Regions from separate parts of the Shinella sp. BE166 genome, predicted to be linked through region 3. Evidence: predicted binding sites of a transcription regulator. Region 3 holds the regulator's gene; each other region holds the start of a gene.
The links. The regulator LexA, encoded in region 3, represses DNA repair genes until DNA is damaged. The targets are predictions, from matches to a motif close to TGTTCNNNNTGTGTTCNG.
Positions count from the first base shown of each region.

Region 1: a site for LexA is predicted at 4,696-4,713, ahead of dnaE (DNA polymerase III subunit alpha). Genes of this name have one in related genera too.
Region 2: a site for LexA is predicted at 6,063-6,080, ahead of J2Y63_RS19535 (PA0069 family radical SAM protein). Genes of this name have one in related genera too.
Region 4: a site for LexA is predicted at 4,720-4,737, ahead of J2Y63_RS27330 (ImuA family protein). Genes of this name have one in related genera too.

Region 1 covers NZ_JBPEHL010000002.1:398,612-405,834, forward strand. Annotated here, with positions in the region: gene proS (proline--tRNA ligase) at 644-1,972, shown strand; gene J2Y63_RS05910 (lipoprotein-releasing ABC transporter permease subunit) at 2,008-3,315, shown strand; gene J2Y63_RS05915 (ABC transporter ATP-binding protein) at 3,328-4,014, shown strand; gene J2Y63_RS05920 (hypothetical protein) at 4,036-4,614, opposite strand; gene dnaE (DNA polymerase III subunit alpha) at 4,977-7,223, shown strand, end outside.
Region 2 covers NZ_JBPEHL010000007.1:271,786-279,008, forward strand. Annotated here, with positions in the region: gene J2Y63_RS19505 (polyprenyl synthetase family protein) at 1-904, shown strand, start outside; gene J2Y63_RS19510 (tetratricopeptide repeat protein) at 1,072-2,925, shown strand; gene J2Y63_RS19515 (4-(cytidine 5'-diphospho)-2-C-methyl-D-erythritol kinase) at 2,930-3,829, shown strand; gene moaB (molybdenum cofactor biosynthesis protein B) at 3,816-4,364, shown strand; gene J2Y63_RS19525 (calcium-binding protein) at 4,443-5,435, shown strand; gene J2Y63_RS19530 (glycosyl transferase) at 5,432-5,965, opposite strand; gene J2Y63_RS19535 (PA0069 family radical SAM protein) at 6,138-7,223, shown strand, end outside.
Region 3 covers NZ_JBPEHL010000006.1:314,069-321,291, reverse strand. Annotated here, with positions in the region: gene J2Y63_RS17900 (SurA N-terminal domain-containing protein) at 1-1,221, shown strand, start outside; gene trpD (anthranilate phosphoribosyltransferase) at 1,239-2,261, shown strand; gene trpC (indole-3-glycerol phosphate synthase TrpC) at 2,270-3,085, shown strand; gene moaC (cyclic pyranopterin monophosphate synthase MoaC) at 3,085-3,579, shown strand; gene J2Y63_RS17880 (molybdopterin molybdotransferase MoeA) at 3,579-4,802, shown strand; gene lexA (transcriptional repressor LexA) at 4,912-5,631, shown strand; gene J2Y63_RS17870 (ComEC/Rec2 family competence protein) at 5,612-7,223, opposite strand, start outside.
Region 4 covers NZ_JBPEHL010000015.1:15,516-22,738, forward strand. Annotated here, with positions in the region: gene xth (exodeoxyribonuclease III) at 1-265, opposite strand, end outside; gene J2Y63_RS27310 (hypothetical protein) at 309-566, opposite strand; gene J2Y63_RS27315 (SOS response-associated peptidase) at 734-1,324, opposite strand; gene dinB (DNA polymerase IV) at 1,423-2,511, opposite strand; gene J2Y63_RS27325 (ATP-dependent helicase) at 2,513-4,579, opposite strand; gene J2Y63_RS27330 (ImuA family protein) at 4,787-5,545, shown strand; gene J2Y63_RS27335 (Y-family DNA polymerase) at 5,463-6,977, shown strand; gene J2Y63_RS27340 (error-prone DNA polymerase) at 6,974-7,223, shown strand, end outside.

The sequences.
Region 1 (7,223 bases), on a different contig from region 3:
AAAGTCTTTCTTTGCCCCCTGTCATAATGACCGGCAAAAACCCCGAAAAAACGGCGCATAAGCACCCCGCGAGGCGCGCCGCGGCGCGGCTGTCTTTACCCAGCGTGAGGCGGAGTGTCGCAGGAGCGGGGAGGTGTGCGGCTTTGACGCATGAACCCGGCGGGCGGGCTTATCAAGGGAGGGGCCGGCTTGGCAAAAGGCAAAAAAAAACAAGGCTGAAAGCCTTGTTTTACAGGTATCGCGTGATCTTTATCCGTTGTGCGGTGGCAGCGTCTACGCGCGCCAAAGATCTGATCCTCCCAAGACTTGACCGCGAAATGGCAAGAATTTGTACTTCTTGCCTGTTTTGTGGCCTGAAACTAGCCCAAAGCTTAGGCGTTGTCATCCGCTTTTTTTGCATTTTTGCTACACTGGAATAAAATTTTTCCATTGACAACCTGCACGCAATTTCTGTTATTGACGCCCCCATTTTTCCGCCACATTTGTCGCATCCGTCGGTGACGGTGGACAGTGCGCTGACTCGATGCACGGGCTGGGCCTGCCGGGTTCCCTTCCTCCGGCGAAGCGTTTATGAACGCATCAAAATCAACGTCATTTTGCCCGATTCCCCGAATAGGGCGGATCAGTCAGTCCGGAACCCGATATGCGCCTTTCCCGCTTCTTCCTGCCCATCCTCAAGGAAAACCCCAAGGAGGCCGAGATCGTCTCGCACCGGCTGATGCTGCGTGCGGGCATGGTCAAGCAACAGTCCCAGGGCATCTATACCTGGCTGCCGCTGGGCAAGCGCGTCCTCGACAAGGTCAACGCCATCATCCGCGAGGAGCAGAACCGCGCCGGCGCCGTCGAGCTTTTGATGCCGACGCTGCAGTCGGCCGAACTCTGGCAGGAAAGCGGCCGCTACGACGCCTATGGCAAGGAGATGCTGCGCATCAAGGACCGCCAGGAGCGTCCGATGCTCTACGGCCCGACGAACGAGGAGATGATCACGGACGTCTTCCGTTCGTATGTGAAGTCCTACAAGGACCTGCCGCTCAACCTCTACCATATCCAGCTGAAGTTCCGCGACGAGATCCGTCCGCGCTTCGGCACCATGCGCTCGCGCGAGTTTCTGATGAAGGACGCCTATTCCTTCGACCTCAACCGTGAAGGCGCGGTGCACGCCTATAACCGCATGTTCGCGGCCTATCTGCGCACCTTCTCGCGCATGGGCCTGCGCGCCATTCCGATGCGTGCCGATACCGGCCCGATCGGCGGCGATCTCAGCCACGAATTCATCATTCTCGCCGATACCGGCGAATCGGAAGTCTTCTGCCACAAGGACTTCCTGAACTTCGACGTCCCGGCCGAAGACACCAACTTCGAGGACGTCGCAGGCCTGAAGGCAATCTTCGACAAGTGGACCTCGCGCTACGCCGCGACCTCCGAAATGCATGACGCCGCCGCCTTCGAGGCGGTTGCGGAAGGCGAGCGCCTGTCCGCTCGCGGCATCGAAGTCGGCCACATCTTCTATTTCGGCACGAAATATTCCGAAGCCATGGGCGCCAAGGTACAGGGCCCGGACGGCAAGGAGCACATCGTGCACATGGGCTCCTACGGCATCGGCCCGACGCGCCTCGTGCCGGCGATCATCGAAGCGTCCCATGACGAGAACGGCATCATCTGGCCGAAGGCCGTCGCCCCCTTCGAGGCGATCGTCATCAACATGAAGTCCGGCGACGACGCCTGCGATGCGGCCTGCGAAAAGATCTACGCCGAACTGCTGAAGGCCGGCATCGACGTGCTCTATGACGACAAGGACGAGCGGGCGGGCGCCAAGTTCGCAACGGCCGACCTCATCGGCGCGCCGGTGCAGGTCATTGCCGGCCCGCGCGGCGTCGCCAACGGCGAAGTCGAGATCAAGGACCGCAAGACCGGTGCGCGCGAGACGCTGACCATCGAGGCGGCGATCAACCGCCTGACGTCCGGTAACTGATGCGGCGTGCCGGCGCCGGGGCAACGGGAGGGACCATGGCTGACGCAGCGAGCGGTGCATCTGCAACCGGGGCTCAAGCCTACAAGAAAAACCGCCCGTTCTCCGCTTTCGAGCGGATGGTCGCCTGGCGCTACCTGCGCTCCCGGCGCAAGGAAGCCTTCATATCGGTCATCGCCGGCTTCTCCTTCATAGGCATCATGCTGGGCGTCGCCACGCTCATCATCGTCATGGCCGTCATGAACGGCTTTCGCACGGAGCTGATCTCGCGCATCCTCGGCATCAACGGCCACATGATCATCCAGCCGATCGATACGCCGCTGAACGACTATGCCGCACTCGCCGAGCGCCTTTCCGCCGTCGCGGGCGTCACCATGGCGATCCCGCTCGTCGAGGGCCAGACGCTGGCCTCCGGTACCGCCGGGGCGGGCACGGGCGCGCTAGTGCGCGGCATCCGTGCCGATGATCTCGCGAAGATGAAGGCCGTCTCGGACAATTTCAAGGAAGGCGACCTCGTCGGCTTCGCCTCCGGCAGCGGCGTGGCGATCGGCTCGCGCATGGCCGAACAACTCGGCTTGAGCGCCGGCGGCCAGATCACGCTCGTTGCGCCCGAAGGCGACGTGACGCCGCTCGGCGTCAATCCGCGCGTCAAGACCTACACCGTCTCGGCGATCTTCGAGATCGGCATGTCGGAATACGACGCCTCGATCATCTACATGCCGCTTGAAGAAGCGCAGCTCTACTTCAACGCTGAAGGCATCGTGCAGTCGATCGAGCTTTTCGTCACCAATCCCGATGCGGTCGACGAGTTGCGCCAGCCGATCGAGGCGGCGGCCGGGCGGCAGATCTACATAACGGACTGGCGCCAGCGCAACCGCACCTTCTTCTCAGCGCTTCAGGTCGAGCGCAACGTCATGTTCATGATCCTGACGCTGATCGTGCTCGTCGCCGCGCTCAACATCATCTCCGGCCTCATCATGCTGGTGAAGGACAAGGGCAGCGACATCGCGATCCTGCGCACCATGGGCGCCACGTCCGGTGCCATCATGCGCATCTTCTTCATGACGGGGGCGGCGATCGGCACGGTCGGCACCTTTGCCGGCGTCGCGCTCGGCGTCGTCGTCTGTTTGAACGTCGAATCGATCCGCCAGTTCTTCTCGTGGATTTCAGGCACGACGCTGTTCAACCCGGAACTCTACTTCCTGAGCCAGCTGCCGGCCGACATGAATGCCGGCGAGACGGTCACGGTCATCGTCATGGCGCTGGCGCTCTCGTTCCTTGCGACCATCTTCCCCGCCTGGCGCGCCTCCAAGCTCGATCCCGTCCAGGCCCTGCGGTACGAATAGGAACAGAACGCCATGAACGCGCGCAACGCACTGGAACTCAGGGGCATCGAACGGCACTACGGCCAGGGCGAGACCCTGCTGACGATCCTGAAAGGCGCCGATTTCACGCTGAAGAGCGGCGAGACCGTCGCGCTCGTGGCACCCTCCGGCACCGGCAAGTCGACCCTCTTGCACATTGCGGGCCTGCTCGAAAAGCCGGATGTCGGCGAGGTTTTCGTCAACGGTCATTCCTGCGCCGAGCTTGCCGATGAGGAGCGCACGACGATCCGCCGCAACGAGATCGGCTTCGTCTACCAGTTCCACCATCTGCTGCCGGAATTCAGCGCGCTGGAAAACATCATGATGCCGCAGCTCATCGGCGGCCTCACCAAGGCGGAGGCGCGCGAACGCGCCGCCCAGCTGCTCGACTATATGCGCATCGGCCATCGCGCCGAGCACCGCCCGTCGGAACTCTCCGGCGGCGAGCAGCAGCGCGTCGCCATCGCGCGTGCCGTCGCCAATGCGCCGCTTCTGCTGCTGGCCGACGAGCCGACCGGCAACCTCGACCCGGAAACCGCCGGCTACGTCTTCGAGGCGCTGGAAGCGCTCGCCCGCCAGTCGGGCCTTGCGGCGCTCATCGCCACGCACAACCACGAGCTCGCCGGCCTGATGGATCGCCGCGTGACGATCGAGGACGGCCTCGTGCGCGAGCTCGCCTGATTTAGCCCTCCAGGCCGTTGATTAATTGTCCAGCCCGCAGATCGAGCGGGCGATCTCGTCGTTCCAGTCCTTCAGCAACACGAATTGCGCCTTGCCGGTGATAGGCTGGCCGAGCGCCTTGCCCTTGCCGGTTAGGACGTTGAGGTCGCAATCGCTGACGGCGTCCGTGTCGAGCGTGTCGTAGGACGAATAGGTGTAGCCCGCGACGATGAAATCGAAATTGCGGTGGGCGATCGTCAGCGTCTGGCGCCAACGGTCGCGGCCGATCGAATCGTTTTTCGTGGTGAGCGTGAAGGAGCCATTGGCGAGCGCCGCCAGCTCCGGCTCCTGGCCGAACATGGTAAGGTTGCCCCAGACCGTCCTGGGCAGGGCAAGCGCCAGCGTCAGCCGGTTTTCCTCCGGCTTGGCGACGTAAATGTAGAGCCCGTTGTCGTCTCCGCTGTCGTCGCCCGGCGTTGCCACCAGGGCGAGGTCCGGCGTGCCGTCCTTGTTCCAGTCGCCGCTCGCCATGGCCATGATGCGCTCGGCCGGGAAATCCGCGGCGGCGGCAGGGGCAGCCAGGCTGGCCGAAAGCAGAAGGGCGGCAATCAACGACTTCATCTCTTTTCCTCCATGTGAGCGAGGCGACCATATTGCGCCTTCGAACGCCGGTCCAGAGGGCCTGTGGAAAGCTGTTGACATGAGAACAAGAATAGAACAAAGTGACAACATAAAAGGAAAGGGAGCCACAATGACCGATTTTCTTCGTGATCTTGCTGCATTCACCTCCATGGCCATGTTCGTCGCCACCTTCTCCGTCATCCTCTTCGGAATTTGACGGCCTGCATTTCATTCTTTGAAGCCGATCGCATCTCGCCCACGCGTGCTCGCGCGTGGAAATCGGGTGTAACGGCAATAACCTTCTGGACGAGGCCGGTGCGAATCCGTTTAAGCTTCCTGCCTTGACCGGAAGGAAGATACGCATGGCGGACGAAGCTCGGAAGACGGATGGCGGCACGGTGGCCGAGACGCCGCAATTCGTGCATTTGCGCGTGCATTCGGCCTTTTCGCTGCTCGAGGGCGCCTTGCCGATCAAGAAGATCATCGGCAAGGCGATGTCCGACCAGCAGCCGGCGATCGCCATCACCGACACGAACAACCTGTTCGCCGCGCTGGAATTTTCGCAGAAGGCGATCGGCGACGGCATCCAGCCGCTGATCGGCTGCCAGCTGTCGATCGACATGGAAGACGAGGGCGACGGCGAGCGGCGCGGCGGACAGGCGCAACTCGTGAAGCTGCCGTCGATCGTGCTCCTTGCCGCGACCGATGCCGGTTATGCGCGTCTCGTCGAGATCGTCAGCCGCGCCTATCTCGGCGGCGAAGGCAACCAGTCGATCCGCATCGCCTATAGCTGGCTGGAAGCGGGCATGGACGGGCTGATCGCGCTCACTGGTGCGCATGGCGGCCCGGTCGACATGGCCATCCTCGCCGGCCAGCCGGCGGTGGCGCGCGCGCGTCTTCATGCGCTGAAGCGCGTCTTCGGCGACCGGCTCTATATCGAGCTGCAACGCCACGGGCGCTACGACAAGCAGCACGAGCGCCGCATGGTCGAGCTTGCCTATGCGGAAGACGTGCCGCTGGTCGCCACCAACGAGCCGTTCTTCCCGGCGCCCGATGATTATGATGCGCATGACGCGCTGATGGCGGTGGCGCACAATGCCATGGTCTCGGACGACAACCGTTTCCGCCTGTCGCCCGACCACTATCTGAAGAGCCGCAAGGAGATGGCGAAGCTCTTTGCCGACCTGCCGGAGGCTTTGGAGAACACGGTCGAGATCGCCCGGCGCTGCTCCTTCGTGTTGAAGACATGCAGCCCCATCCTGCCGCGCTTCACGGGTGCGACGGACGATCCGGAGGAGGCGGACCGCGCCGAATCGGCAGAACTGCGCCGCCAGTCCGTGGAGGGCCTTGAAAGCCGCATGGAACTGCTCGGCCTGACGCCGGGTTATACCGAGCAGGATTATCGCGAGCGGCTGGATTTCGAGCTCAGCGTCATCGAGCGCATGAAGTTCCCCGGCTACTTCCTCATCGTTGCCGACTTCATCAAATGGGCCAAGCAGCAGAATATTCCCGTCGGACCTGGCCGCGGCTCGGGTGCTGGTTCGCTCGTCGCCTACGCGCTGACGATCACCGACGTTGATCCGCTGCGCTTCTCGCTGCTCTTCGAACGCTTCCTCAACCCGGAACGTGTCTCGATGCCCGACTTCGACATCGACTTCTGCCAGGACCGCCGCGAAGAGGTGATCCGCTACGTGCAGCAGAAATACGGCCGCGAGCAGGTGGCGCAGATCATCACTTTCGGTTCGCTGCAGGCGCGTGCGGCGCTGCGCGACGTCGGCCGCGTGCTGGAAATGCCCTACGGCCAGGTCGACAAGATCTGCAAGCTCGTGCCCAACAACCCGGCCAACCCGACGCCGCTCTCCAAGGCGATCGAGGAAGAGCCGAAGTTGCAGGAAGAAGCGGAGAAGGAGCCCGTCGTCGCGCGCCTGCTCGATATCGCCCAGAAGATCGAGGGCCTATACCGCCACGCCTCGACGCACGCCGCCGGTATCGTGATCGGCGACCGGCCGCTGTCGCAGCTCGTGCCGATGTACCGCGATCCGCGCTCCGACATGCCGGTCACCCAGTTCAACATGAAATGGGTGGAACAGGCCGGCCTCGTCAAGTTCGACTTCCTCGGCCTGAAGACGCTGACCGTTCTGAAGACAGCGGTCGATTTCATCCGCAAGCTCGATGTCGAGGTGAAGCTCGAAAGTCTGCCGTTGGACGACCAGCCGACCTACGAGATGCTGTCGCGCGGCGAGACGGTCGGCGTGTTCCAGGTGGAAAGTGCCGGCATGCGCAAGGCGCTGATCGGCATGCGGCCCGACTGCATCGAGGATATCATCGCGCTCGTGGCGCTCTACCGCCCGGGTCCGATGGAGAACATCCCGGTCTACAACGCCCGCAAACACGGCGAGGAGGAGATCGAGTCGATCCATCCGATGATCGACCATCTGCTGAAGGAGACGCAGGGCGTCATCGTCTACCAGGAACAGGTGATGCAGATCGCCCAGGTCCTGTCCGGCTATTCGCTCGGCGAAGCCGATCTTCTGCGCCGCGCTATGGGCAAGAAGATCAAGGAGGAGATGGACAAGCAGCGCGCCCGCTTCGTCGACGGCGCCGTGAAG
Region 2 (7,223 bases), on a different contig from region 3:
AGCCGGCTCCGACGTGCAGATGATCCCGGAGGTCGCCAACCACCTGATCTCTTCGGGCGGCAAGCGGCTGCGCCCCATGCTGACGCTCGCCGCCGCCTCGATGTTCGGCTATGACGGCGACCATCACATCAAGCTTGCGACCAGCGTCGAGTTCATGCACACGGCGACGCTGCTGCATGACGATGTGGTGGATGAAAGCGACCTTCGCCGCGGCAAATCCACCGCGCGCATGATCTGGGGCAACCAGGCAAGCGTGCTCGTCGGCGACTTCCTGCTCGGCCAGGCCTTCAAGATGATGGTCGAGGTCGGGTCGCTGGAAGCGCTCGACGTGCTTTCCACCGCCGCCACCGTGATCGCCGAGGGCGAAGTGCTGCAACTGTCGGTCGCCAAGAACATGGAGACGACCGAGGACGACTATCTCCAGGTCATCCGCGCCAAGACGGCGGCGCTTTTCGCGGCCGCCGCGGAAGTCGGCCCGATCATTGCCAGCACCAACCGGGCCGAGCGCAACGCGCTGAAATCCTACGGCATGAATCTCGGCCTCGCCTTCCAGCTCGTCGACGATGCGCTGGACTACGGCGGCAAGGCGGCCGACCTCGGCAAGAACACCGGCGACGATTTTCGCGAGGGCAAGATCACGCTGCCCGTCATCCTCGCCTGGCGGCGCGGCACGACGGAAGACCGCGCCTTCTGGCGCGAGGCCATCGAGGGCGGCAAGAGCGACGACGCCAACCTGGAGCGCGCTTTCAACCTTATCACCCGCTATGGCGGCCTGACGGACACGATCGCCCGCGCCCAGCACTATGGCATGATCGCCCGCGATGCGCTGGCCCCCCTGCCGGCGAGCCCGTGGAAGGATGCGCTGCTCGAGGTCATCGACTTCTCGATTGCCCGCGTGAGCTGAGCCACGGAAGGTTGAATTCGGTCCGGCAGGATTTTCTTGCCGCACCGCGCCAAAAAAGCCATTCTCTACCGTCATGAGTCCGTGACTGATTTGGGCCTGATCGTGGCCGGATTTGGCGCGACCGGCCTCCGGGGCGAACTCTACACTTTCTGGCGAAAGGCATTTTGATGCGGCATTCCCTTCTCCTTCGGCTTCTCTCCGGCGTGGCGATAGCGGCCAGCATCGTGCTTGCCGGTCCCCTGGCCGGCCCCCAGGCGGCCTATGCGGAGGACAAGCCCGCAGCGGCAGCCGCCGAAGACACGCCGTTCGATCCCTTGAGCGTCAACACCTTCTCCGGCGCCTTCCTGGCCGCCCGCACGGCGGATTTCGACAAGGACTACGAGACCGCCGTCGCGCTCTACAAGATCGCGCTGCAGTTCGACGCCACCAACACCGACGTCAAGCAGCGCCTGATGGTGACGCAGCTGATGAACGGCGACTTCGAGGAGGGCGTGAAGCTCGCCGATGCGCTGCGCAACGACCCGGCCGTCGAGCGCATCACCGCCGTGGTGCGCGGCATGGAGGCAATCCGCAAGCGCGAATACAAGAGTGCGGAAAAGATTCTCGTCTATAACGGTCCGAACGATCTGGACCGCATGATGAACGACCTGCTGCTCGCCTGGGCCAAGTTCGGCGACGGCAAGTCGAAGGACGCCATCAAGCTGATCTCCAGCATGGACGGGCCGGAATGGCTCGCCATCTTCAAGAACTATCATGCCGGCGCGCTCGCCGCCGCGGCCGGCGACAAGGCGACGGCACGCGCCCGTCTCAACGATGCAGTGCTCGACCGCAATGGCGCCAGCGCCGCGCCGGACACGTTCATCCGCGCCGTCATGGCGCTTGCCCGGCTTGAGGCCCATGAGGGCAACAAGCAGAAGGCGCTCGATGCGATTTCGGTCGGCGACAGCTTCATCACCAGCTATGCGCCGCTGAAGGCGCTGCGCCAGAGCATCGAGGCTGGCGAAAAGCAGGAACAACAGGTGCGCACGGCAGCACAGGGTGCAGCCGCCGTGCTGTTCTCGATCGGCGGGGCGCTGAACCGCGAAGGCGCGGAAGACATCGTCTCGCTCTATATGCAGGCGGCGCGCGCGCTCGATCCGGATAGCGACGACATGCTGGTGCTGCTCGGCGGGCTTGCCGAAAACCAGAAGAAGCCGGAACGCGCCATCGAATATTACCGCGCCGTGCCGGAAAAGTCGCCGATGCGGCGCATTTCCGAATTGCAGCTCGGCCTGAACCTCGCCGATACCGGCAAGGTCCCGGAAGCCAAGAAGCACTTGCAGGAGCTGATCGAGGCCGACCCGTCGGATCTCCGCAGCTATCTGGCGCTCGGCAGCGTGCTGTCCGACGCCAAGGACTACAAGGACATGGCGGCGCTCTATGACCGCGCCGTCGAGGCGATCGGCCCGGTGCCGACGCGCAACCACTGGAGCGTCTTCTTCCAGCGCGCCATCGCCTATGAGCGCCTGAAGGAATGGGAAAAGGCCGAGCCGAACTTCCGCAAGGCGCTGGAGCTCAACCCGGAACAGCCGCAGGTGCTGAACTATCTCGGCTATTCTTGGGTGGACATGAACATCAACCTCGACGAGGGGCTGGACATGATCCGCCGCGCCGTCAGCATCAAGCCTGACGACGGTTATATCGTCGACTCGCTCGGCTGGGCCTATTATCGCCTCAACCGCTTTACCGACGCCGTGGCGGAACTGGAGCGTGCGGCGGAGCTCAAGGCCGGCGATCCGACGATCAACGACCATCTGGGCGATGCCTACTGGCGCGTCGGCCGCAAGCTGGAAGCCACCTTCCAGTGGAACCGCGCGCTCGGCCTGAAGCCGGAAGAGGCAGAAATCCCGAAGATCAAGCTGAAGATCGAGAACGGCCTGCCGGAGCTCAAGAAGACCGAGCCGGCCTCGGCGGAAGCCAAGGACGAAAAGCCGGTGCAGAACCCCTCGCCGGAAGGCACGGCGGTCGACCGCAAGTCCTGACCGCATGCCTGACGCCGACCCGCTCTCGGGCTTCGCCGTCCTTGAACGGGCGCCGGCCAAGATCAACCTCGCGCTCGCCGTCGTCGGCCAGCGCGAGGATGGCTATCATCTCCTCGAAAGCCTCGTGACCTTCACCGCCTATGGCGACCGCATCGGCCTGTCGCCGGCGGCGGAGGATCGCTTCACGCTGTCCGGCCGCTTTGGCGAGGCGCTTGCGGCCGATGGCGACAATCTCGTTACCCGCGCGCGCGACCGGCTGCGGGCCGCGCTGGCGAAGCATGGGCAGGCCGCCCCGCCCGTGCACATCCACCTTGAAAAGAACCTGCCCATCGCATCGGGCATCGGCGGCGGATCGGCGGATGCGGCGGCGACCCTGCGCGGGCTTCTGGCACTCTGGCAGGCAGACCTGCCGAAGAACGAGCGCGACGCCATCGCTATCGGCCTCGGCGCAGACGTGCCGATGTGCCTCGTCGGCCAGCCGCTGATGGCCCGCGGCGTCGGGGACAGCATCACGCCGCTGACCATGCCGTCCATGCCGATCGTGCTCGCCAATCCCATGGTCGGCGTCTCGACACCGGCGGTCTTCAAGGCGCTCGCCTCAAAACACAATCCACCCTTCGTTCCCGTCACAGGCCGTGAAGGCTGGGTGAGCCTGCTTTTGCGGCTGCGCAACGACCTCGAACCCCCTGCCCGCCAGCTCTGCCCCGAGATCGCCTCACTTTCGGAGAGCCTCTCGGCCACCGGCGCGGATCTCGTGCGCATGTCCGGTTCCGGCGCCACATGCTTCGCGCTATACCCATCCGATGACGCCGCCCAAGCCGCAGCCGCGGCGCTTGGCAGGCGGCACCCGCAGTGGTTTTTCGCCGCCACGCGCACGATTGGAGCGACCCATGGCACGCATTGACGAGACAAGGCCCTTCATCCCGGTCGGCATCGCCGTGCTCACCGTCTCCGATACCCGCACGCCCGACACGGACCGCTCCGGCGATACGCTCGTCGCCCGCATCGCCGAGGCCGGCCACCGGCTCGCCGCCCGCGCCATCGTGACGGACGACGTCGCCGAAATCCGTGCGACGGTGGAGGCCTGGACGCGCGACGAGGCGATCGACGTGGTCATTACCACCGGCGGCACGGGCTTTACCGGCCGCGACGTGACGCCGGAGGCGCTGGAGCCGATCTTCGAAAAACGCATGGACGGCTTTTCCGAGGTCTTCCACCGCATCTCCTACGACAAGATCGGCACGTCGACGATCCAGTCGCGCGCGACCGGCGGCGTCACCAATGCCACCTTCATCTTCGTGCTGCCGGGCTCGCCGGGCGCCTGCAAGGACGCCTGGGACGGCATTTTGAAGGCGCAGCTCGACTATCGCCACATGCCCTGCAACTTCGTGGAGATCATGCCGCGCCTCGACGAGCACCTGAAGCGCACCGCCGGCTGACCTGTTCCATAGGGCACTGCGCGCGCCTGCATCGCCACCTATGACTTTCCCAGCAATCGAAAAGTTGAGGAGAGACCAATGGGACGCACGATCAACGGCACCAACCGCGCAGACCGCTTCGTACAGGGCAGCAGCTTCGACAATGTCGAAGTGACGATTTTTGCGCGCGGCGGCAACGACACCATCATCCTCAACCGCACCGACGATTTCGGCGGCCGCAACCAGGTGGATGCCGGCGCCGGAAACGACAGCGTCGTCAACATGAAGGAAGACGGCAGCGTCATCCTGCTCGGCGCGGGCAACGACACCTATGTCGGCACCGGCTTCGGCTCCTTCGTCAACGAGCGCGCCGACATCGTCAAGGCCGGCGCCGGCAACGACAAGATCGCCGTCAGCACCTTCAAGAGCAGCTATTTCGGCGAAGGCGGCAACGACCGTTTCTTCTCCGTCGGCGAGCAGAACACCTTTCATGGCGGCTCGGGCGTCGATTCGATCAGCTATCTCCCGCGCGACGACGACAATGTGGTCGGCGGAACCGGCGTCGGCATCGATCTCGGCAACGGCCTGGCGCAGACCGGCTCCAACCGCTTCGAACGCCTGATCAGCATCGAGAATGCCGAAGGCACCAATGCCGGCGACATTCTCTTCGGCTCCAGCGTCTCAAACCTCCTGAAGGGCCTTGGCGGCGACGACCAGATCGCCGGGCGCGGCGGCAACGACGTGCTTACCGGCGGCCGCGGCATGGACCTGTTGCAGGGCGACAGCGGCGCCGACCGCTTCGACTTCAACGGCGTATTCGAATCAGCGGTAGGCGCGCGGCGCGACGTCATCCTCGATTTCACTGGCGGCGAAGGCGACAAGATCGACCTGCGCGACATCGACGCCAATGCCGGCCGCGGCGGCAACCAGGCCTTCGCCTTCATCGGCGGCAACGACTTTTCCGGCAATGCCGGCGAGCTTCGTGTCCAGGGCGGCTTGGTGTCCGGCGACGTCAACGGCGACGGCCAGGCCGATTTCGAGATCGAGGTCCGCGGGCTGGACGGCCTCTTCCGCAGCGATTTCCTGCTTTAATCCGCGATCTCGGCCCGCATGGCCTTCACCACCCAGGCGGGCACGATCTCGGCGACCAGCTTTCGCACGCCGGAACGGCCCGCCATGTCGGCGAGCGCCATGCCGGTGCGCACGGTCGCCGATGCCTGGCGCTTGCTGACGAGATACCCCTGCTCCAGCGGCGCGGCGCGGCGCGCAAACCGCTTGAAGAACGGCCGGCGATGGTTGCGCGAGCCAAGAAAACGCGCCGGGTTCTTGTTGATCGACACATGATCGACGATGGCATCGACCCAGCCGGCCAGCGGGCGCGCGCCCGGCTCCAGCAGCAGCAGCCAGTCGCCGCGGGCGGAGCGCACGACATCCTTCATGTCCCAGCTCGTCAGGAACCGGCAGCCAGCCGCATCCGCCACCTTGGCCGAGCCGTCGCGCGAGCCGTGGTCGAGCACGATCACGTCGCGCACGATGCCCTGCACGGCGCCCGTCACCAGCGCCGACAACGTCTGCGCAAGCTCGGCCTCGTTGTCGCGGCATTCCAGGATGATTGTCAGCATTCCTTTGCAATACCGCATTGCAGCATGGATTTCCACCGCCCCCACCCCGCCATGTTCCGGCATGGTTAGAAAGCATGGTTAGCGGCGCGGGGAATTTTGTTCTTGCATTGTTCTCGTTTCGGCGATAGGAATATAGTCATTGGAACGGGGGTCTGCCCCGCCGGAGACAGCCATGAACGATCTTGCCGATCTCAGGCAGGGCGCCCTCGCGCCCGGCCACACGAAAGACGTTGCCGAGGCGCTGATGGCACAGACGGGCATGCGCGTCGATGGGGACCGCCGGCGCGGCCGCGGGGCCGGGCTCAACTTCACCGGCCGGTTCGAGCCGGTGACGCGCGAGACCGTCGACGACGGCTGGCAGACGCTGGAGGAGCTTCCGCCCTTCCGCACCGAGGTGCAGGTGGAAAAGCCGCGCACCATCATCACCAGCAACGATTCGCCCGACATTCCCTTCGACCGCTCGATCAATCCCTATCGCGGTTGCGAGCACGGCTGCATCTATTGTTTCGCCCGGCCGACCCATGCCTTCATGGGCCTCTCCGCCGGCCTCGATTTCGAGGCGAAGCTGTTTGCCAAGCCGGATGCGCCGAAACTCTTGGAGCGCGAGCTTTCCAAGCCCGGCTACAAGCCGCGGGTCATCGCGATCGGCACCAACACCGATCCGTACCAGCCGATCGAGAAGGAATGGCGCATCATGCGCCAGATCCTCGAAGTGCTGGATGCCGCCAATCATCCGGTGTCGATCGTCACCAAGTCGGCGCTGGTCATGCGCGACATCGACATCCTCGGCCGCATGGCGGCGCGCGGCCTTGCCTGGGCCGGCATCTCGGTCACCACGCTCGACCGCAAGCTGGCGCGCACCATGGAGCCGCGCGCCGCGACCCCGCCGCGCCGGCTGGAAGCCATTCGCGCGCTGTCAGAGGCCGGCATCCCGGTCGCCATCATGATGGCGCCGATCATTCCCGGCCTGAACGATCACGAGATCGAGCGTGTACTCGATTCGGGCAAGGCGGCCGGCGCCTGCGAGGCGAGCTATGTGCTGCTCCGCCTGCCGCTGGAAGTAAGCCCGCTCTTCCGCGACTGGCTGCTGCGCCATTATCCGGACCGCTACCGCCACGTCATGTCGCTGGTGCGCTCGATGCGTGGCGGCAAGGATTACGACGCGGAATTCGGCAAGCGCATGAAGGGCGCCGGTCCCTATGCCTGGCAGATCGCCCGCCGCTTCGAAATGGCGGCGAAGCGGCTGGAGTTGACCCGC
Region 3 (7,223 bases):
CGCGCGCCGGAATACCGCAAGGTCGTCTATGTCGCGCTGGAGCCGAAGGACATCATGGACGCGGCCGCGATCACCGACGAGGCGCTCCAGGCCGACTACGACAAGACCAAGGAAAAGTACCGCACGCCGGCAACGCGCACGATCGAGCAGCTGACCTTCCCCGACCGCGCCGCGGCCGATGCCGCCGCCGCCAAGCTCGCCTCCGGCACAACCTTCGACGCGCTCGTCACCGAACAGGGCAAGACGTCGACCGACGTGCTGCTGGGCGACTTCACGCAGGCGAACGTGCCGGACCAGAAATTTGCCGAACCCGCCTTCGCCGTTGCCACGGACGGCGGCACGACGCCGGTCATCGACGGCACCTTCGGCCCGATCATCCTGCGCGTGACGAACATCAAGCCGGAAAACCTGAAGACCTTCGACGAGGTGAAGGAAGAGTTGCGCAGCGAACTGGCGCTGAGCGAAGCCGCCGACGGCATTCTCGCGGTGCATGACCGCATGGAAGACAGCCGCGCCGAGGGCCTCGGCCTTGCAGAGGCGGCCGCCAAGAACAACCTGAAGGCCGTGACAATCGACGGGATCGACGCCCAGGGCAACGACCAGAAGGGCGAAGAGGTCAACGGCCTGCCGGAAAAGGCCGCCCTTATCGGCGAAATCTTCAAGACGGATGTCGGCACGGAAACCCAGCCGATCAATGTCGGCCGCGAAGGCTATGCCTGGTTCGAAGTGCTCGACGTGATCCCGGACCGCGACCGCACGCTCGACGAGGTGCGTGACCGCGTCGTGGCCGACTGGACCGCCGAGCAGCAGCGCCAGACGCTCGCCAAGAAGGCGGAAGAGCTGGCCGAGCGCGTGCGCAAGGGCGGCGATCTCGCCGCGATTGCCGGCGAACTCGGCATGGCGGTCGAAAACAAGGCGGGCCTGCACCGCAGCGCGCAGGATCCGGTGCTGAGCCCGGCCGCCGTTGCCGCCGCCTTCGCCGGCCCGGTCGGCCATGTCGCCAACACGCCCGGCGTCGATGGCGAAGGCCAGATCCTCCTGAAGGTCGCGGACGTTGCCACCGATTCGGCGACCGACGCGCTCTCGAACGAGGACCAGCAGATCGCTGCCGTCGCGCGCGCCAGCGGCGACGACATCCTCGACCAGATGGTGAGCTCGCTGCAGACCGCCTATGGCGTCTCGATCAACCGCACGCTCGCCGAACAGAGCATCGCTCGATAGAGGAAGACAGGAACCGCATGTCCGACCTGAAATCCTATATCGCCAAGGTCGCCGCCGGCAACGCGCTCGACCGCGAGGACGCCCGCGGCGCCTTCGAGATCATCATGTCCGGCGCCGCCACGCCCTCGCAGATCGGCGGCTTCCTGATGGCGCTGCGCGTGCGCGGCGAAACCGTCGACGAGATCTACGGTGCCGTCGGCTCGATGCGCGCCCGCATGCTGCCGGTCACGGTTCCGGCGGATGCCATCGACATCGTCGGCACGGGCGGCGACGGCACGGGCACCTACAATATCTCGACGCTCGCCGCGATCATCACTGCCGGCGCCGGCGTGCCGGTCGCCAAGCATGGCAATCGGGCGCTGAGCTCCAAGGCGGGCACGGCGGATGCGCTTTCTTGCCTCGGCGTGAAGCTCGATATCGGCCCCGCAGAGATCGCCCGCTGCGTGCACGACGCCGGCCTTGGCTTCATGTTCGCGCAGCTACACCATCCGGCGATGAAACATGTCGGCCCGTCGCGCGTCGAGCTCGGCACGCGCACCATCTTCAACCTGCTCGGGCCGCTCTCCAACCCCGGCGGCGTCAAGCGCCAGCTCCTCGGCGTTTTCGCGCCGCAATGGCTGGTGCCGCTGGCCGAAGTGCTGCGTGATCTGGGCTCCGAGAGCATCTGGGTCGTGCACGGCTCCGGCCTCGATGAAATCACCACGACCGGCACCACGCAGGTCGCAGCGCTGGAAGACGGCAAGATCCGTACCTTCGAGCTGACGCCCGCCGATTTCGGCCTGCCCCAGGTGACGCTCGACGACATCCGCGGCGGTGACGGCGCACACAATGCCGCCGCCCTCCTCTCTGTGCTCGGCGGCGCGCACATGCCCTATCGCGACGTGTCGCTCGCCAATGCCGCGGCCGCCCTCCTCATCGCCGGCAAGGCGGAAACGCTGAAGGACGGCATGGCGAAGGCAACCGAAGCGCTGGAAAGCGGGCGCGCCCGCACGGTACTCGAACGCCTCGTTTCGGTTTCCAACGAAGGCCATGCGGAGTAGGATTGGCCATGACCGATATCCTGAAGACGATCGAAACCTACAAGCTGCAAGAAATCGCCGCCGCCAAGGCGCGCGTGGCCCCCGCCGAACTTCGCGCCCAGATCCGCGACCAGGAGCCGCCGCGCGGCTTCTTTGCGAGCCTCAAGGCCAGAAAAGCCGCCGGCAGTTTCGGCCTGATCGCCGAAATCAAGAAGGCAAGTCCCTCCAAAGGCCTCATCCGCCCGGATTTCGATCCGCCGGCGCTCGCCAAGGCCTATGAGGCCGGCGGTGCCGCTTGCCTCTCGGTGCTGACGGACACGCCGAGCTTCCAGGGCGCGCCCGAATTCCTCACCGCCGCCCGCCAGGCCTGCGCGCTGCCGGCTCTGCGCAAGGATTTCATGTTCGACAGCTACCAGGTGCTGGAAGCCCGCGCCTGGGGCGCTGACTGCATCCTCATCATCATGGCGTCGCTCAGCGACGACGATGCGAAGATGCTGGAGGATGCCGCGTTCTCGCTCGGCATGGACGTGCTGATCGAAGTGCACGACGAACCGGAGATGGAACGGGCGCTCAGGCTGAAATCCAAGCTCGTCGGCATCAACAACCGCAACCTGCGGACCTTCGAGGTCGACCTCGCCGTGTCGGAAAAGCTCGCCGGCATGGTGCCCGACGACCGCCTGCTCATCGGCGAAAGCGGCATCTTCACCCATGCGGATTGTGAACGCCTCGGCAAGGTGGGCATCTCCACCTTCCTCGTCGGCGAAAGCCTGATGCGCAAGGACGACGTGGCCGCCGCCACCCGCGAATTGCTGACCGGTTCCGCCGGCATGCTGGCGGCCGAATGATGGCCGAAAAGGCCGCCACGCTGACCCATATCGATGCCTCCGGCGAAGCCAACATGGTGGATGTCGGCGACAAGGCCGAGACGGTGCGCATCGCCGTTGCCGAAGGTTTCATCCGGATGGCACCCGCGACGCTGGACCTCATCCTCAAGGGTGACGCCAAGAAGGGCGACGTGATTGGCACGGCCCGCCTTGCCGGCATCATGGCCGCCAAGCAGACGTCGAGCCTCATCCCCCTCTGCCACCCGCTGATGCTCACCAAGGTCGCCGTCGAAATCCGCGAGGACCATGCGCTGCCCGGCCTGCGCGTCGAGGCCATGGCGAAGCTCACCGGCCGCACCGGCGTGGAAATGGAGGCGCTCACCGCCGTCAGCGTCGCCTGCCTCACCATCTACGACATGGCGAAAGCCGCCGACCGCGAAATGGAGATCGGCGGCATCCGGCTCGTCGAAAAATCCGGCGGCCGCTCCGGCGACTACAAGCGGGCAAACGCCTGATGTCGCTCCTCCCCGTCGCCGATGCCCTCGACCGCCTGCTTTCCCGGGCCAAGCCGACACAGCGGACGGAGACGGTTTCCCTGCATGAAGCGCAAGGTCGCGTCCTCGCCGAAGACATCGCCGCACGCCTGACCCAGCCGCCCTTCGACAATTCCGCCATGGACGGCTACGCCGTCCGCCACGCGGATATCGCGACGCTCGGCGCCATCCTGAAGGTCGTCGGCCTCTCCTCCGCCGGCCACGCCTTCGAAGGCTCTGCCGGCCCCGGCGAGGCCGTACGCATCTTCACGGGCGCCCCGTTGCCCGCCTTCGCCGATACCGTGCTTCTGCAGGAAGATGCGGAGAAGCTGGACGACGGCCGCATCCGCACGACCTTCCTCACGCCAAAAGGCCGCCATGTGCGCCCGCGCGGGCAGGATTTTTCCGAAGGCGAGACCGTGCTGAAGGCCGGCGCCGTGCTCGATGCCGGCCGCCTGACCGTCGCCGCCGCGATGAACCATCCGACACTTGCCGTCTACGCCCGCCCCCGAATCGCGGTGCTTGCGACCGGCGACGAGCTCGTCCCGCCCGGAACACCGCCCGGCGCCAGCCAGATCATCGCCTCCAACACCTACGGCGTTTCGGCGCTCGCCCGGGCGGCCGGCGCGGAGGTGATCGACCTCGGCATCGTCGGCGACGACAAGCAGGCGATCCTGGCGGCCGTGCGCAACGCACTGACACTCGACATCGACGTGCTCGTGACGCTCGGCGGCGCCTCCGTCGGCGATTTCGACCTCGTGCAGCCGGTGCTCGGCGAGGCCGGCATGGAACTCGATTTCTGGCGCATCGCCATGCGGCCGGGAAAGCCGCTGATGGTCGGCCGGCTGGGGGATATCCAGGTGCTGGGCCTGCCCGGCAACCCGGTCTCAAGCCTCGTCTGCTCGCTGCTCTTCCTGGAGCCGCTGGTGCGCCGCCTCGCCCGCCTGCCCGCGAAAAACCGCCGGCACCCGGCCGTCGCCGCCGTGCCGCTCAAGGAAAACGACCAGCGGCAGGACTATATCCGCGCCCGCATAGCGCGGGGACCGGCCGGCGATCTGCGCGTCACCCCCTTCGGCAAGCAGGATTCGTCGATGATGAAGGTCTTCGCCGAATCGGAAGGCCTGCTGATCCGCCCGCCGCACGCCCCGGCCGTGCCAGAAGGCGATACTTGCGAAGTACTCCTCCTGCGCGAACCCTCCGCCTGAACAATATTATTATTTCCAAGGCCTTGCGGAACACATATGGAACAGATAGTGTCTGTTCTGGATTTGTTTCACGATTCTGGATTGTTTCAAGATTCTCGGTGGAGGGGCCATGCTCACGCGGAAACAACAGGAACTTCTCCTGTTCATTCATGAACGGATGAAGGAGTCCGGTATTCCTCCCTCCTTCGACGAGATGAAGGATGCGCTCGACCTCGCCTCCAAGTCCGGCATCCATCGCCTCATCACGGCGCTGGAGGAGCGCGGCTTCATCCGCCGCCTGCCCAACCGGGCGCGGGCGCTGGAAGTGATCAAGCTTCCCGAAGCCTATTCGCCGAGCCTCCAGCCGCGTCGCGGTTTTTCGCCGGCCGTCATCGAGGGCAGCCGCGGCAAGCAGCCGGTGCCGGCCGCCCCCGTGCAGCGCACGCCGCAAGCGGACATGTCGTCTTCGGTCTCCGTGCCGGTCATGGGACGCATCGCCGCCGGCGTGCCGATCTCCGCCATCCAGAACAACACCCATGAAATCATGGTGCCGGCCGAAATGGTCGGCAACGGCGATCATTATGCGCTGGAGGTCAAGGGCGACTCGATGATCGAGGCCGGCATTCTCGACGGCGACACCGTGATCATCCGCAACGCCACCACCGCCAATCCGGGCGAGATCATCGTGGCACTCGTCGACGACGAGGAGGCGACGCTGAAGCGCTTCCGCCGCAAGGGCGCCTCCATTGCGCTCGAAGCCGCAAACCCGGCCTACGAGACCCGCATTTTCGGCCCGGACCGCGTCAAGATCCAGGGCAAGCTCGTCGGCCTCATTCGCCGCTATCATTGAGCGCCGTCTCGGCCTCGAAGGTGCCGCTGCGCCAATCATAGGTGCGGTGGCGGGACCAGGGCCGGTCGAGAGTTTCGACGGCGGGCGTGATCTCGGCTTCAGAAAGTGTTGAAGGGGCCTTTTCGGCGCCGGGCTGGATTTCCAGGGCGCCTGTGCGCCGCAGATGGCGGGCCGTCATCAGCCGGGCTCCGGAGCGGCATGCCTCCAGCCGCAGGGCCTGCGGCACGACGACGAGATCGGCGGCATCGCAGGCGGTTCCGAGGAAGGCGAGGTCTTCCAGCGTGACGATCCGCCAGCCGCTCGGCGAAACCGCAGCGCAGAATGCCTTTGTTTCGCAGATGAAGCCCGTGCCTTTTCCAGCCTCCGCCAGGGCGGATGCCATGGCGTCCTTTGCCTTCTGCCGGTCCGCCTTGCGGCGCGGTTTCCTCTGCTTTTCAGTCCCTTCAGCGGGTGCGGCGGCATCCTCTACCGTCAGCCCTTCGCTCTTGCGCATCTCCGGCTTGACGAGATCGCCGAGCCGCAGAGCGCGCCGCCATTGCGCATAGATGAAATCCGGCGGCCTTGCGCGATTGGTCGCAACGGTTTCACCCCGCCGGATCGCCACGAGACGGCCGTCTTCCGAGACCAGCACTTCCGGCGCACGGCGTGCGTCTGGCCAGCAAGCTATGACGATCCCGAGCGCGACGAGCAGCGTGCCGGCATGGCGCAGCCGGGTGCGCAGGATGCAGGCCAGGCCGCCACCGAGACCGATCAGCAGGAAAGCGGACTGCGGAATCTGACCGGTGACGATTTCGCCTTTCCAGCTTGCGACCCAGGTCGAAAGCGCGATCATCCATTCGATGCCCTTGCCCATGATCGCGAAGGGGATGGCATCGAGGCCGAACGGCATCAGCAGCACGGCGATGAGGCCGAAGGGCATGACGATCGTGCTGATCACCGGCATCGCCAGAAGGTTGCCCGCGAGGCCATAGGCGGGGATGCGATGAAAATGGCCGATGGAATAGATCAGCGTGGAAAAACCGCCGATCAGCGAGGAGAGCATGAGCCCGCCGAAAAAGCGGCCGAGCGAACCGCCGAACAATTGCAACGGCCCTCCCCGGCTCTCCCGCCGCATCGGCCGCTCGCGCCAGGCCGCGTAGCCCGCGACAAGCCCCAATGTCGCCGCATAGGACATCTGGAAACCGGGATTGGTGACGGCCGACGGCGTCACCAGCAGGATGAGGATCGCCGAGAGCGCGACATTGCGCAGGCTGATGGCCGATCGCCCGAAGAGCACGGCGACAAGCATGACGCAGATCATGATCCACGATCGTACCGCCGAGAGCGCGCCGCCCGAGACGAGAATATAGAGCGTCACCATGATGAGCGCGCCGACGGCGGCGATCTTCTTGGCCGCATAGCGCTCGGAAAAGCCCGGGATCAGCGCCATCAGCATGCGCGCACCGACGAGGAAGGTGCCGGCCGCTAGCACCATATTCAGCCCGGAAATGGCCAGCACATGCGCAAGCCCCGCCTGCCGAAGCGCCTCGACCGTGTCCGCGCCGATCGCCCGCTGTTCCGCCGTCACCAGTGCCGCGGCGATCGCCCCCGCA
Region 4 (7,223 bases), on a different contig from region 3:
GCGTATCGTCGGGGTCGCCTGGAAGGCCGCGTCGCGTGAGGAGCGGCACGAGACCCTTGGCAAGGATAGCGACGCCGTTCCAGCTTTTCTGGCCGTGCCAGACCGCGCCGTAACCGGCGCGCTCCAGTTCCGCGCGCGGAAACCGATCGTTCGGCGATTTCAGTTCCTGAAGGCAGACGATGTCGGGAGAGTCTTCCGCGAGCCATCGCAGAAGCACGGCGAGGCGACCGTTGACCCCATTGACGTTGTAGGTCGCGATCTTCATCGATCCTCATTCTGCATACGTGACGTCGTCGACCTCGACGGCCTTAGAAGGGTGCCAGCGAGAAGCCGGTCGGTGGGCGCGTTTCGACCGGGTCGCCTGCGGGATCGGGATCTTCGCGGTAGGCCATTGCCTGACGATCGGCGGCTCGCTTGATCGCCTCAAATGTCGCCTCGGGCGGCCAACCGGCGACGATGGCCTGATCGGCAAGCTCGCGCACAGCGCCGTCAATCGCCTGCGCGCAGTCCAGCGCGACATCAGGATCGGTTGTCGGCTGTTGCGGTGGAGATATTCTGGCAGTCATGGCGGACCTCCTGCGTGGTTCCAAAAAGGACGCCCCGCTACGGTAGTGGGGCGGCGAACCAACATCATGTTTCGGAGAAATGTCGAGACCGGCGGATTCGTTCCAGCCTCCTGGGGAGGCCGCACACGCCAAGTATGGCGGCGAGCCTCAGCGAACGGTGAAGCGCGTCAGCCGATCTGCTCCACCGAAAGAGAACCGGCCGGGAGGGGCTTGATCAGCGGCTTGGCGGACACCGAAGGATCGAGCCAATCGGCCCAGCTATCCCGCTCGAGGATAACGATCTGGCGGTCGTGATAGGGCGCGATGTCCGGCCCCGGCTCCATCGTCAACATCGTGTAAGCCTCGCCCACATCCCCGGTCTCGCGCCATATGCCGGCAATGGCAAAGATGGGTTCGCCGATCTTGCGGAACAGCCATTTATCCTTGCGTTTCTTCTTGGGGTCAGCCGGTGTGGTGAACTCGTAGAAGCCGTCGGCGACGATGAGACACCGATTTGAGGTGAACTCGCGGCCTTCGGAGCGGAAGTTATAGACCGGCTTTCTGGTCGGGCCTGGCCAGCTCCACCGGCGCTGGACCAGTTCGCCAACGTCACGCTCGCCTTCGACAGTCCGGATAATCGGCGCAGTGTCTGTGATCTTGATGTCTTCGCGCGCTTCGATGTTCGGCCGTCCCTCGGGAAACCGGACTTTGATCTTCAGGTGCTCGAACTCCTCGATGACCGAGGCCAGTTCGACCATCAAGCGGTAATCGTTGCACATGGCTCCTCCGAATGACCGGCATCGTCACCGCGTCGCGGCGCGCTGCATTGGCAATGTAAGGCGCCCCGTCCGGATTTCGACTGCGGACTGAAGCGCGGCTAGATCTGCAACTCCAACTGACCGGCGGTGGTTTCCTCATCGTCGATGAAGGATGACAGCGTGACGCCGAGCAGGCGAATGCCTTTGGGTGCAGGGAACAACGGCTCGAGGAGCGTTTGCGCGATAGCTTCGAGATCATCCAACCGGCCGATCGGTGCTGACGTCGTCCTGCTGCGGGTGATGATCTGGAAGTCCGCATATTTGACTTTCAGCGTCACCGTCCGCCCATGGAGGCCCTTGGCCTCGCAATGGCGCCAGACCTTGGCGGCGAGCGGTGTGATTTCGGCGCGGGCGGCGTCGAGATCGACGATATCGACCATGAAGGTGTCCTCGGCGCCAACGGACTTGCGCGGCCGATCCGGTTGCACGGCCCGGTTATCGATGCCGCGGGAGATGTTGTAGTACCAAGTGCCGGACTTCCCGAAGTGCTCCTGCAGCCAGGAGAGCGATTGTGCCTTGAGGTCGGCACCAGTCAGGATGCCGAGCCGTTCCATCTTGGCGGCCGTCGCCGGGCCTACACCATGGAATTTCTTGACCGCGAGCGCTTCAACAAACGGCGGACCGTTCTTGGGCGAAATTACTGCTTGGCCATTGGGTTTGTTGAGATCCGACGCCATCTTGGCCAGGAATTTACAATAGGAGATGCCGGCGGATGCGTTGAGGCCGGTGACCTCCTTGATCCGCGCCCGGATGATCGTCGCGATCTCGGTGGCGAATGAAATGCCCTGCTTGTTTTGGGTCACGTCCAGATAGGCTTCGTCCAAGGACAGCGGTTCGATCAGGTCCGTGTGTTCGGCAAAAATCTCCCGGATTTGCGCGGAGACAGCGCGATAGATATCGAAGCGCGGCGGCACGAAGACGAGATCCGGGCAGCGCCGCTTGGCGGTTACGGACGGAAGGGCGGACCGAACGCCGAAGGCGCGCGCCTCGTAGCTCGCCGCCGCGACGACGCCGCGCGCCGCTGAACCGCCGACAGCAACTGGCTTACCGCGAAGCTCGGGATTGTCGCGCTGTTCGACCGACGCATAGAAAGCATCCATGTCGACATGGATGATCTTCCTTGTCGGGGTGTCGCCGCCTGTGCTCATCTCACTTCCACATCGACCGCATGCGTTCCCGGACGTCCACGCGAATCTGGTTTGCGCTTCGTTCACTGGTCGCGGCCGAGACCTTCGGCCAGGTTGCCGTCTCGAAATACTGCAAGAGCGTGGCCGGCACGAAGCGGGTCCGCGACGCATAGACGTGTCGGTCGCCCGTGGCAGATTGGCCATGCGTGAAGAAGCGCTGGGGCGTAACCAAAGTGAGGTTGTCGCGCGCTCGGGTCATGCCGACATAGAGCAACCGGCGCTCCTCTTCGAGTTCCGCGGTCGTACCGGCGCCGAGATCGGACGGAATGCAGCCGTCGACGACGTTGAGCATGAACACCGCGCGCCACTCCTGTCCCTTGGCCGAATGGATCGTCGAGAGGATCAGATAGTCCTCGTCCAGCAGCGGCACCCCGGCCTGGTCGCTGGTGGCATCGGGCGGGTCCAAGGTCAATTCGGTCAAGAAGCGCTCGCGGCTCGCATAGCCGCTGGCGATCTGTTCGAGCTGGATGAGATCGTCCTTTCGGGTATCGGCATCCTCATGGATGCGATCGAGATGAGGCTCGTACCACATCCGCACGGTACCGATCTCCGCCGGCCAACCTGCCTCGGCTTTCCGCAGGGCGGTGACCAGCATCACGAAAGCCGGCCAATCGTCGCCCGTCTTGGCCGGTGGCGGGATTTCGGCCAGCGATTGCAGCGGCTCCGGATCGGCCGCGATCGTGTCAAGGATCTTGCCGGCGGTTTGCGGCCCGATGCCGGGCAGCAGTTTAAGCACCCGGAAGCCTGAAACCCGATCGCGCGGGTTTTGCGTAAACCGCAGGACCGCCAGCAAATCCTTGACGTGGGCCGCGTCCAAGAACTTCAAGCCGCCGAATTTCGCAAAGGGGATGTTTCGCCGGGTGAGCTCGATTTCCAGTGCGCTGCTGTGGCTGGAGGTGCGAAACAGCACGGCCTGCTGCTTCAGGCAGACGCCGACCTCGCGATTGGCGAGCACCTGCTCGACGATATAGGCGGCCTGATCGACCTCATCCTTGACGGTGACGAGCATCGGTCGCTGTTCCGACGCGCGGTCGGTCCACAGGTTTTTGGTGTACCTCTCACGGGCCAATTCGATGACGGCATTGGCCGCGGCCAGGATCGGCTGCGTCGAGCGATAGTTGCGGTCGAGCGTGATGACGTCGGCAGGCTTCGGTGAGAATTCCTGCGGGAAATCCAGGATGTTGCGGATGGTTGCCGCACGAAAGGAATAGATAGACTGTGCATCGTCGCCGACGACGGTCAGGCCACGGCCGCCGGGCGCCAGCGACATGAGGATCGACGCCTGCAGGCGATTGGTGTCTTGGTATTCGTCGACGAGGATGTGGTCGAAGCGCTTGCCGACATCCTCGGCCAGCTCCGGCTCGGAAACCATCTGTGCCCAGTAGAGCAGTAGATCGTCGTAATCCAGCACGTTCTGTGCCTGCTTGGCCTCGGTGTAGGCGGCGAAGAGCTGCTTCAGTTCCTCTTCCCATTCGAGCACCCAGGGGTAGGCGGACTTCAGAACCTCCCTGATCGAGACCTGCGAATTGACCACCCGCGAATAGATCGCGATGCACGTCCCCTTCGTGGGAAACCGGCTCTGCTTGGCGGAAAAGCCCAGTTCGTGCCGAACCAGGTTCATAAGATCCGCGGAATCCTCGCGGTCATGGATGGTAAAATCGACATTGAGGCCGATCTGCTCGGCATACATGCGCAGCAATCGCGCGCCGATCCCGTGAAACGTGCCGGCCCAAGCCAACGCGTCCGTCATGATCGCGGCGTTGTCGCCGAGGACCTGGCGGCAGATGCGCTGCACGCGGCGCGCCATCTCGGACGCGGCGCGCCGCGAAAAGGTCATCAGCAGGATGCGGCGCGGATCGGCGCCGTTGACGATCAGATGCGCGACGCGGTGGGCCAGCGTGTTGGTTTTGCCGCTGCCTGCGCCGGCAATGATCAGCAGCGGGCCGCCGATCTGTCCGTTCGAAAGGCCCACGCCGTGCTCGACCGCCGCGCGCTGGCCATCGTTCAGTTTCTCCAGGTAAGCCGCCATTTGTCCCCAGACACCCTAAGAAAATTTTCCTGCACCTCCGATCCCTGGATATCTCCTTGATGCGGCTAAGGGATTCGTTTCAACCACTTAGCCCAAGTGCGATTTCCGGATCGGAGGCCCGATTGACTCATTTCATCAAACGGAACAAATAATGAACATATCAGCTTGAAGAACGGCTGAAAACCCTGAAGGAGCAACAATTCTGCCGTGGCCACCCATGCCCTCAATCCTGTGCTTGCGGAACTGCGAGAGCGTATTGGCCGCCTCGAAGGCGGCGCGCAACGCGCAAGGCAGACGCTTCCGTTCGGTGTCCCCGACATCGACCGGGCGCTGCCGGGAGGAGGGCTGGCTTTCGGGGCGTTGCATGAGGTTGCCGGCGGCGGGGGTGGCACGGTCGACGGTGCGGCCGCGGCGCTGTTTTCTGCCGGTGTTGCCGCCCGAACGAAGGGCAAGGTGTTGTGGTGCATGACGCGCCAGGATTTGTTTTTCCCGGCGATTTCGCAGGCGGGGCTTCACCCGGATCGCGTCGTCTGGTGCGAGAGCGATCGGGAAGAGGAGGTGCTGTCGGCCATGGAGGAGGGGCTCACTTTCGGCGGCCTATCCTGCGTCGTCGGCGAACTGGTCCGCCTGCCGATGACCGCCTCGCGGCGCCTGCAGCTCGCGGCGGAGAAGACCGGCAGCATGGGGATCGTGCTCCGGCGCTGGCGGCGGCAGAACGAGGCGTCGGACTATGGACAGCCGACGGCCTCGACGACGCGCTGGCGCATCAGCACGTTGCCGTCGGAACGATTGCCGGTGGCCGGCGTCGGGAGGGCGCGCTGGCTGGCGGAACTGATGCGGGTCAAAGCGGGCGAATGCGCAGAATTTGAAATTGGAGCCCCCGATGCCACGGGTCGTATCTGTCTACTTCCCACATCTGGCGACCGAGCGGATCAGACGACGCGCTGGCGAAGCCTTGCCGGCTGAAAAGCCGCTCGTCGTGATCGCCCGGCGCGGATCGAAGCGCTGGATCTCGGCTGCCGATCCCGCAGCCTTGAAACTCGGCCTGCGCGTCGGCATGCCGGCGAGCAAGGCGCAGGCCATGGTTGCCGATCTCCTGATGGTCGACGCAGCGCCGGCCGAGGATGCAGCCGCGCTTGAGCGGCTGGCGCTCTGGGCGCTCCGGCAATATAGCCCGGTCGTCGCCGTCGACGGGACCGACGGCCTGGTGATCGATACAGAAGGCGCGGACCACCTCCAGGGCGGCGAGGATCTCCTCCTCTCCGGCCTCGTCAATCGGCTGCGTGGTCATGGCCTGACGGCAAGAGCCGCCGTCTCGGATACCTGGGGCGCTTCGCATGCCATCACCCGTTTGATCTCCGCGGAGACGACCGTCGTGCCAGTCGGAAACGTCGCGAAAGCCGTGACCGACCTGCCAATCCTCGCCTTGCGGCTTCCGGCCGAGACAATCCAGGGCCTCCGGGTTCTTGGCATCGACACGGTCGGTCAGCTCTCCGCCATGCCGCGCGCACCGCTCACCCTGCGCCTCGGCCCGGAACCTGCGCGCCGGCTCGACCAGTTGTTCGGCCGGGTGGCCGAGCCGATCGAGCCGATCCGGACGCCGGAGCTGGTCGAGGTGGCAAAGAATTTTGCGGAGCCGATCGGCGCGCCGGAGACCATCGGCAAATATGTCCGGCGGCTGGTCGGGCAGCTCGCCGCCAAGCTCGCGGAGAACGGCCTTGGCGCGCGGCGCTGCGATCTCGTCATCCACCGCGTCGACAACACCTGCCAGCACTTGCGCGCCGGCCTCGCCAAGCCGGTGCGCGATCCGGCGCGCCTGTCCAAGCTGCTGTGCGATCGCATCGAGAAAATCGATCCCGGTTTCGGCATCGAGAAGCTGGTGCTCGTCGCCATCTTCGCCGAGCCTCTGGAGGAGCGGCAGGTGGTCTCCTCGCTGATCGAGGAGGAGATTGTCGATATCACGCCCCTCGTCGATATTCTCGGCAATCGTGGTCACCGGTTATTCCGGGTCGCGCCTGTGGCCTCCGATGTGCCGGAACGCTCTGTGCGGCGCATTCCCGCGACCGCGCCCGATATCGGCCAGACCTGGGCCAACAAGTGGCCGCGGCCATCGCGGCTGCTGGCAGACCCCGAGCGGATCGACGTCATGGCGCTCCTGCCGGACCAGCCGCCGGCGGTGTTCACCTGGCGCGGCAAGCGCCGGAAAGTCGTGCGCGCCGACGGCCCGGAGCGGATTTTCGGGGAATGGTGGCGCCGGCCACGCGAGTACCAGGCGGTGAGGGACTATTTTGTGGTCGAGGATGAGCTTGGCGAGCGCTACTGGGTCTATCGTGCCGGTGACGGCATCGATCTGGAGACCGGTTCGCATCTGTGGTTCGTGCATGGGGTGTTCGGATGACGCGCTATGCCGAACTGCAGGTCACGACGCATTTCAGCTTCTTGCGCGGGGCTTCCAGCGCTGACGAGCTGTTCACGGCCGCAGCCGCGCTGGGCATCGATGCACTCGGCATTGTCGATCGTAACAGTCTCGCCGGCATTGTGCGCGCCTGGGAGGCAGCCAAGGCAACCGGCGTGCGCCTCGTCGTCGGATGCCGGCTCGATCTCACAGACGGCATGTCGATCCTCGTCTATCCTATAGACCGAC